One region of the Streptomyces sp. NPDC059582 genome, then DNA from elsewhere that is predicted to be linked to it. Evidence: riboswitches for the same ligand, from Rfam matches in the RefSeq annotation. Region 1 holds a riboswitch; the other holds the start of a gene.
What was found. A riboswitch is a leader RNA that binds a small molecule or an ion and turns the genes downstream of it on or off. The one in region 1 is predicted to bind cobalamin.
Positions count from the first base shown of each region.

Region 2: linked by a shared signal. The riboswitch ahead of ACFV0T_RS21395 (prenyltransferase/squalene oxidase repeat-containing protein) and the one ahead of metE (5-methyltetrahydropteroyltriglutamate--homocysteine S-methyltransferase) in region 1 are both predicted to bind cobalamin.

Region 1 covers NZ_JBHWCC010000003.1:217,629-221,141, forward strand. Annotated here, with positions in the region: gene aceB (malate synthase A) at 1-352, shown strand, start outside; gene ACFV0T_RS04585 (3-hydroxybutyryl-CoA dehydrogenase) at 349-1,254, shown strand; cobalamin riboswitch at 1,455-1,732, shown strand; gene metE (5-methyltetrahydropteroyltriglutamate--homocysteine S-methyltransferase) at 1,897-3,513, shown strand, end outside.
Region 2 covers NZ_JBHWCC010000024.1:83,633-87,145, reverse strand. Annotated here, with positions in the region: gene ACFV0T_RS21405 (aldehyde dehydrogenase) at 1-172, opposite strand, end outside; gene ACFV0T_RS21400 (MBL fold metallo-hydrolase) at 341-1,369, shown strand; cobalamin riboswitch at 1,486-1,621, shown strand; gene ACFV0T_RS21395 (prenyltransferase/squalene oxidase repeat-containing protein) at 1,737-2,978, shown strand; gene ACFV0T_RS21390 (SCO2322 family protein) at 2,975-3,513, shown strand, end outside.

The DNA of each region.
Region 1 (3,513 bases):
CACGGACGACGGCGTGCGCACCAACATCGCGGTCGCGCTGCGCTACTTCGCCGCCTGGCTGCGCGGGCAGGGCGCCGTCGCGCTGTACGGCCTGATGGAGGACGCGGCCACCGCGGAGATCGCCCGGGTGCAGATCTGGCAGTGGCTGCGGCACCGGGTGATCGACCGGGAGACGGTCCTGCGGGTGCTGGACGAGGAGAGCGCGGCGCTGGGCGCCGAGTATCCGTGGGCGCCCGTCGACGACATCCGCGCGCTCTTCGAACGGACTTCCCTGGCCGCCGAGTTGCCCATGTTCTTCACTCCGGACGCCTATGCGCGCCACCTGGTCCGGCGGACGGAGGAGCGGTCGTGAGCGCGGGAATCCGGCGGGTCGGCGACGGTCGGACGGGCGCGGAGATCCGACGGGTCGGCGTGGTCGGCGGCGGCCAGATGGGCGCGGGCATCGCCGAGGTGTGCGCGCGGGCCGGCCTGGACACGGTGGTGTGCGAGGCGGACGCGGTCGCGGCCCGTGCCGCGCGCGACCGGGTGGCGGCGTCGCTGGAGCGGGCGGTGCGGCGCGGCAGGCTGGAGGAGTCCGCCGCGCGGGACGCGCTCACCCGGACGGTGTTCAGCGGGAGCCTCGACGACCTGGCCGACCGGCAGCTCGTGGTCGAGGCGGTGGTGGAGAACCCCGACGCCAAGACCGAGGTCTTCGCCGCCCTCGACAAGATCGTCGAGGATCCGTCGGCCGTCCTGGCGACGAACACCTCCTCCCTCCCCGTCATGCGGCTCGGCACGGCGACCGGCCGGGCGGACCGGGTCGTGGGACTGCACTTCTTCAACCCGGTCCCGGTCCTGCCCCTGGTGGAGGTCGTGACCTCGTTGCACACCTCGGCGCGGACGGCCGCCACGGTCACGGACTTCGCCACCCGTGTACTGGGAAAGACCGTCATCCGCTCCCGGGACCGGGCCGGCTTCGTCGTCAACGCGCTGCTCGTCCCGTACCTCCTGTCGGCGATCCGGATGGCGGAGTCCGGCTTCGCCACCGCCGGCGACATCGACACCGGCATGGAACTGGGCTGCTCCCACCCCATGGGCCCGCTGAGGCTGGCGGACCTGATCGGGCTCGACACCGTCGCCGCGATCGCCGAGTCGCTCTACGACGAGTTCAAGGAACCTCTCTACGCGCCTCCCCCGCTGCTCCAGCGGATGGTGGAGGCCGGGCTGCTGGGCCGTAAGGCCGGCCGTGGGTTCCACGTCTACGACCAGGGGTGAGCGGCCTGGTTCGACCGGGCTGAGGGGCCCGGGACGGCCTCGCCGGCCGAGGGACGCGGCGGCTGCCGGGACGCGGAGGGCGGGGCGGGAGGCGCTGGGGTGCGCTTCCCGCCCACGGTCCGTTCCACGCCTGTCCGCCACGTGGCCCACCTCACCATCCGAATGACGGACGTGACACGGCACACGTGCCGCCGTCCCCTAGGGTGGCGGGTGCAGCTGGTTCGCCCCGTCCGCCAGGCGGGATGCGTCGTAAGAGGGAACCCGGTGGGAATCCGGGACTGCCCCGCAGCGGTGAGCGGGAACGACCGCCGTCATACGCACTGGGTCCGAGAACAGGGTCTGGGAAGCGACGGCCAGTAGATGTCCTCGTACGAGTACGACGTACGACTTCGCGCGACTTGGTCCGAAGCCGCACGGAACTCGCATGACGAGGACGTGCCCGCGAGTCCGAAGACCTGCCGACTGCCCGCGTGCGGACGACTCGTGCGCGGACATCCCGGTGACCTCGAGGGCAGGTCGGCGAACACACCAGGCGGAGACGACCGCGCCCTGTCACGCGAGGTCGCACCGTCCGGTCGTCGCCCTTCGCGCTCTCGTCCCGTCTCCGGGATCTCAGGGATTCATCTCGCGAAGGAGATCTCCGTGACCAGCAAGCCCGCAGCCGCGGCAGCACGGGCCACCGTGCACGGCTACCCCCGGCAGGGACAGAACCGGGAACTGAAGAAGGCCGTCGAGGGCTACTGGAAGGGCCGCGTCACCGCGGACGCCCTCCGGGACACCGCCGCCGAACTGCGCCGCACGAACTGGCACCGACTGGCCGAGGCCGGCATCGACGAGGTGCCCACCGGCGACTTCTCGTACTACGACCACGTGCTGGACACCAGCGTCATGGTCGGCGCCGTCCCCGCACGCCACCGGGCCGCCGTCGAGGCGGACGCTCTGGACGGCTACTTCGCCATGGCGCGCGGTACCCAGGACGTGGCGCCGCTGGAGATGACCAAGTGGTTCGACACGAACTACCACTATCTGGTACCCGAGCTGGGCCCGGACACCGTGTTCACGGCCGACTCGGCCAAGCAGGTCGGGGAACTGACGCAGGCGCTCTCCGTGGGCCTGGCCGCCCGGCCCGTCCTGGTCGGTCCCGTCACCTACCTGCTGCTCGCCAAGCCCGCCCCGGGTGTCGCCGCCGACTTCGACCCGCTCACCCTGCTCGACCGTCTGCTGCCGGTGTACGCGCAGGTCCTCGCCGACCTGCGCGCGGCCGGCGCACAGTGGGCGCAGTTGGACGAGCCCGCCCTGGTCCAGGACCGCACCCCGGCCGAACTGAACGCCGCCGCCCGCGCCTACCGTGAGCTCGGCGGCCTCGCCGACCGGCCGAAGCTGCTGGTCGCCTCCTACTTCGACCGGCTCGGCGACGCCCTGCCGGTGCTGGCCAAGGCGCCGGTGGACGGGCTCGCGCTCGACTTCACCGAGGCCGCCGCGGCCAACCTGGACGCGCTGGCCGCGGTGGGCGGGCTGCCCGGCAAGCGTCTGGTCGCCGGAGTCGTCAACGGCCGCAACATCTGGGTCAACGACCTGGAGAAGTCCCTCACCACCCTGGGGACCCTGCTGGGACTGGCCGACCAGGTCGACGTCTCGGCCTCCTGCTCGCTGCTCCACGTCCCGCTCGACGCCTGCGTCGAACACGACATCGAGCCGCAGATCCTGCGCTGGCTCGCCTTCGCCCGGCAGAAGACCACCGAGATCGTGACCCTCGCCAAGGGCCTCGCCGAGGGCACCGGCACGATCACCGCGGAACTCGCCGCCAACCGCGCCGACCTCGCCTCCCGCGCCGGTTCGCCCATCACCCGCGACCCCGCCGTACGGGCGCGGACCGCCGCGGTCACGGACGCCGCCGGCCGCCGTTCCCAGCCGTACGGCGAGCGGGCCGCGGCCCAGCGCGCCCACCTCGGCCTGCCCCTGCTGCCGACCACCACCATCGGCTCGTTCCCGCAGACCGGCGAACTGCGCACCGCGCGGGCCGATCTGCGCGCGGGCCGCATCGACACGGCCGGCTACGAGGAGCGCATCAGGGCCGAGATCCAGGAGGTGATCTCCTTCCAGGAGAAGACCGGCCTGGACGTCCTGGTGCACGGCGAGCCCGAACGCAACGACATGGTGCAGTACTTCGCCGAACAGCTCACGGGTTACCTCGCCACCCAGCACGGCTGGGTGCAGTCGTACGGCACCCGTCACGTCCGGCCGCCGATCCTCGCCGGT
Region 2 (3,513 bases), on a different contig from region 1:
ACGCCTTCCGGGCGACGGCGACGGCCCGGTCCACGTCCGCCGTCGAGGCGTGCGGCACCCGCCCGACGACCTCCTCCGTGTGCGGCGAGATCACCTCGATGACCTCCTTGCCCAGGGGGTCGGTCAACTCCCCGCCGATGAACAGCTGTCCGTGTTCCACGAGCTCGGTCATGGCGACTGCCTCCCCGGGAGCCTGCTCTGACGATCCATCAGATACGGAACTGATAGCAGCTCCGCTCCGAGGAGTCCACGGGCAGGACGTCCACCGCGTCGGTCGACTCGGGCTCCCATCGAAACTTGTTCTAGTTATAGTGACCGGGACGCGGCGATTGGGGAGCCCATGACGCAGGTGCACGACCACGGCGGCGGCGTACGGTCCATCGAGGTCCCCATCCCGGACAACCCCCTCGGCCACACCCTCGTGTACGTCGTCGACACCGACCGCGGCCCGGTGCTGATCGACACCGGCTGGGACGACCCGGCGTCCTGGGACACCCTCGCCGAGGGCCTCACCGCCTGCGGCACGTCGGTCGCCGGGCTCCACGGCGTGGTGATCACCCACCACCACCCCGACCACCACGGTCTGTCCGGCCGGGTGCGCGAGGCCTCCGGCGCCTGGGTCGCGATGCACGCGGCGGACATCTCCATCGTCCGCAGGACCCGCGAGACCCGCCCCGACCGCTGGTTCACGTACATGCGGGACAAGCTCGCCGCCGCCGGCGCCCCCGAGGAGCACGTGGCCCCGCTGCGCACCGCCCGCCCCCGTCGCACCCTGCCCGGCTTCTCCCCCGCCCTGCCCGACCGGGAGATCGTCCCCGGCGAACTGCTCGACCTGCCGGGCCGCCGGCTGCGCGCCGTCTGGACCCCGGGTCACACCCCCGGCCATGTCTGCCTCCACCTGGAGGAGGAGCACCCTTCTCGACTCCCGGGCCACGGGCGCCTGTTCTCCGGCGACCACCTGCTCCCGGGGATCACCCCGCACATCGGCCTGTACGAGGACCCGGACGACATCACCGTCACCGACCCGCTGGGCGACTACCTCGACTCCCTCGAACGCGTCGGCCGCCTCGCCCCCGCCGACGTGCTCCCGGCCCACCAGTACACCTTCACCGACGCGACCTCCCGCGTACGGGAGTTGCTGGCCCATCACGAGGACCGGCTCGACGGCCTGCTCGCCCTGCTCGCCGAACCCCTCACCCCGTGGCAGGTCGCCGAACGCATGGAGTGGAACCGCCCCTGGGACCAGATCCCCTACGGATCACGGAACATCGCGGTCTCGGAGGCCGAGGCCCATCTGCGGCGACTGGTGAAACTGGGACGGGCGGAGTCGGTGACGGGGAGCGAGCCGGTGACGTACGTGGCGGTGTGACCCTTACATAGCGGTGTGACCCGTACGGGACGGCGCGAACCGCTCGCCCCGTGGCGAAGCCGCCCCGCGCCCGGGCCGCCACCCGTCCGCCCGCCCTCACAGCCGCCCCTCGGCCCTTTCCTACGGGCCGGTAGAGTGGCGGCGTCGTCATCACACCCGTACGGGGGGAAGCCGGTGCAATTCCGGCGCTGACCCGCAGCCGTGAGCCACCGCAGGGTGGCGAGCCGGATCGCTCCGTACGGTTCGTGACCGGCTTACGCGCACCGGCCGTCCGCCGGTGCACGGCACCGTCGAGGTCTACGGAGCCGAGCCGCCCGGGGGTGCCCCGCGTCGCCCGGCTCCCCACAGGGAGAGGCACCCGCCGATCATGAACGTCCGCCGCAGCGCCGCGGTCCTGGCCGCCGCCGCCGTGATCGGCGCCGCCACGCCCGCCGTCGCCGCCGACCCGTCCCCGTCCCCGTCGGTGGCGATACCCACCGGCCTCTACGGCCGCACCGACCCCACGTACGACGGTGTCTGGCGGCAGTCCCTCGCCCTGCTCGCGCAGGACACCGTGGGCGTGCGGCCCGCCTCGTCGGCCATCGCCTGGCTGATCGGGCAGCAGTGCGCGAACGGGTCGTTCGCCGCGTTCCGCGCCGACACCGCCAAGGCCTGCGACGCCAAGCTCATGGTCGACACCAACAGCACGTCCGCCGCCGTCCAGGCCCTCGCCGCGCTCGGCAACCACGACCCCGTCACCGGCAAGGCCGTGGCCTGGCTGAAGTCCGTGCAGAACGCGGACGGCGGCTGGGGCTACGCGCCGGGCGGCGCCAGCGACGCCAACTCCACCGCCGTGGTCGTCGGCGCGCTGTCGGCGACGGGCGAGAAGCCGCAGGACGTCCGCAAGGGCGGCAAGTCCCCGTACGACGCCCTGCTGAAGCTCGCGCTGCCCTGCACCGGCGACGGAGCGGGCGCCTTCGCCTACCAGCCCGACAAGAAGGGCGCGCTCACGGCCAACGCGGACGCTACCGCGGCAGCCGTGGTCGCCGCCCTCGGCAAGGGCCTGGCGGGTGCCGACCCGCAGCCGAACGCGACCGACCTCACCTGCAAGGACGCGGCCGCCGACGCCGCGCAGGCCGCTCGCAACGGCGCCGCCTACCTCGCCAAGGAGCTGGCCTCGGACGGCCACCTGACGTCGGCGCTGCCCGGCGCCGACGACCAGCCCGACTACGGCAACACCGCCGACGCGGTCGTCGCGCTCGCGACCGCCCACCAGGGCGAGGCCGCGGTCCCGGCCGTGCGCTGGCTCCAGGCCGACTCCGCGAAGTGGGCGCAGCAGGGCGGCCCGGCGGCGTACGCGCAGCTGATCCTCGCCGCGAACGCCGCCGGCCACGACCCGCGCGACTTCGGCGGCCAGGACCTGGTGAAGCTCCTCGACGCGACCGGCCCGGGCCCCGTGTTCGTACCCGACGCCAAGGACTCCGGGGCCGCCGGCGACTCCAAGAGCTCGGCGGCCTCCGACTCCTCCGGCACCGGCAAGGTCGTGTGGATCGCGGGCGGCGTCCTGCTCGCCGTCGTCGTCGCCGTCGGATTCCTGCTCTTCGGCCGCGTCAGGAAGCGCCGGTCGTGAGCCGCCGCCGTGCCGCCGCCGTCCTGCTCCTGGCCGTCCTGCTCCCCCTGCTGGGAGCGGCCGGCCAGGCGCAGGCCACCGGCTACCGCTACTGGTCCTTCTGGGACCGCGCGGGCGAGGGCTGGACGTACGCCACCCAGGGCCCGTCGACCGCGCGCCCCTCGGACGGCGACGTCCAGGGCTTCCGCTTCGCGGTCAGCGCGGACTCCCAGGACGCGACCCGGCCACGCGGCACGGCCGACTTCGCGACGATCTGCGCGAGGACACCGGCCCGGGACGGCCACAAGCGGGTCGCCCTGGTCATCGACTTCGGTACGGCGTCCGACGCGCCCTCCGGCGAGACCCCGCCCGTGAGCCGGACGGCCTGCGCCCGGGTAGCCTCCGCCGCGACCACGGCGGAGGCCCTGGCAGCGGTCGCGAGGCCACTGCGCTACGACACCAACGCCCTGCTGTGCGCGATCGCGGGCTACCCGGAACAGGGCTGCGGCGAGCAGGTGTCGGCGAACGGGAAGCCGAAGAGCACGGCGACGGCGAC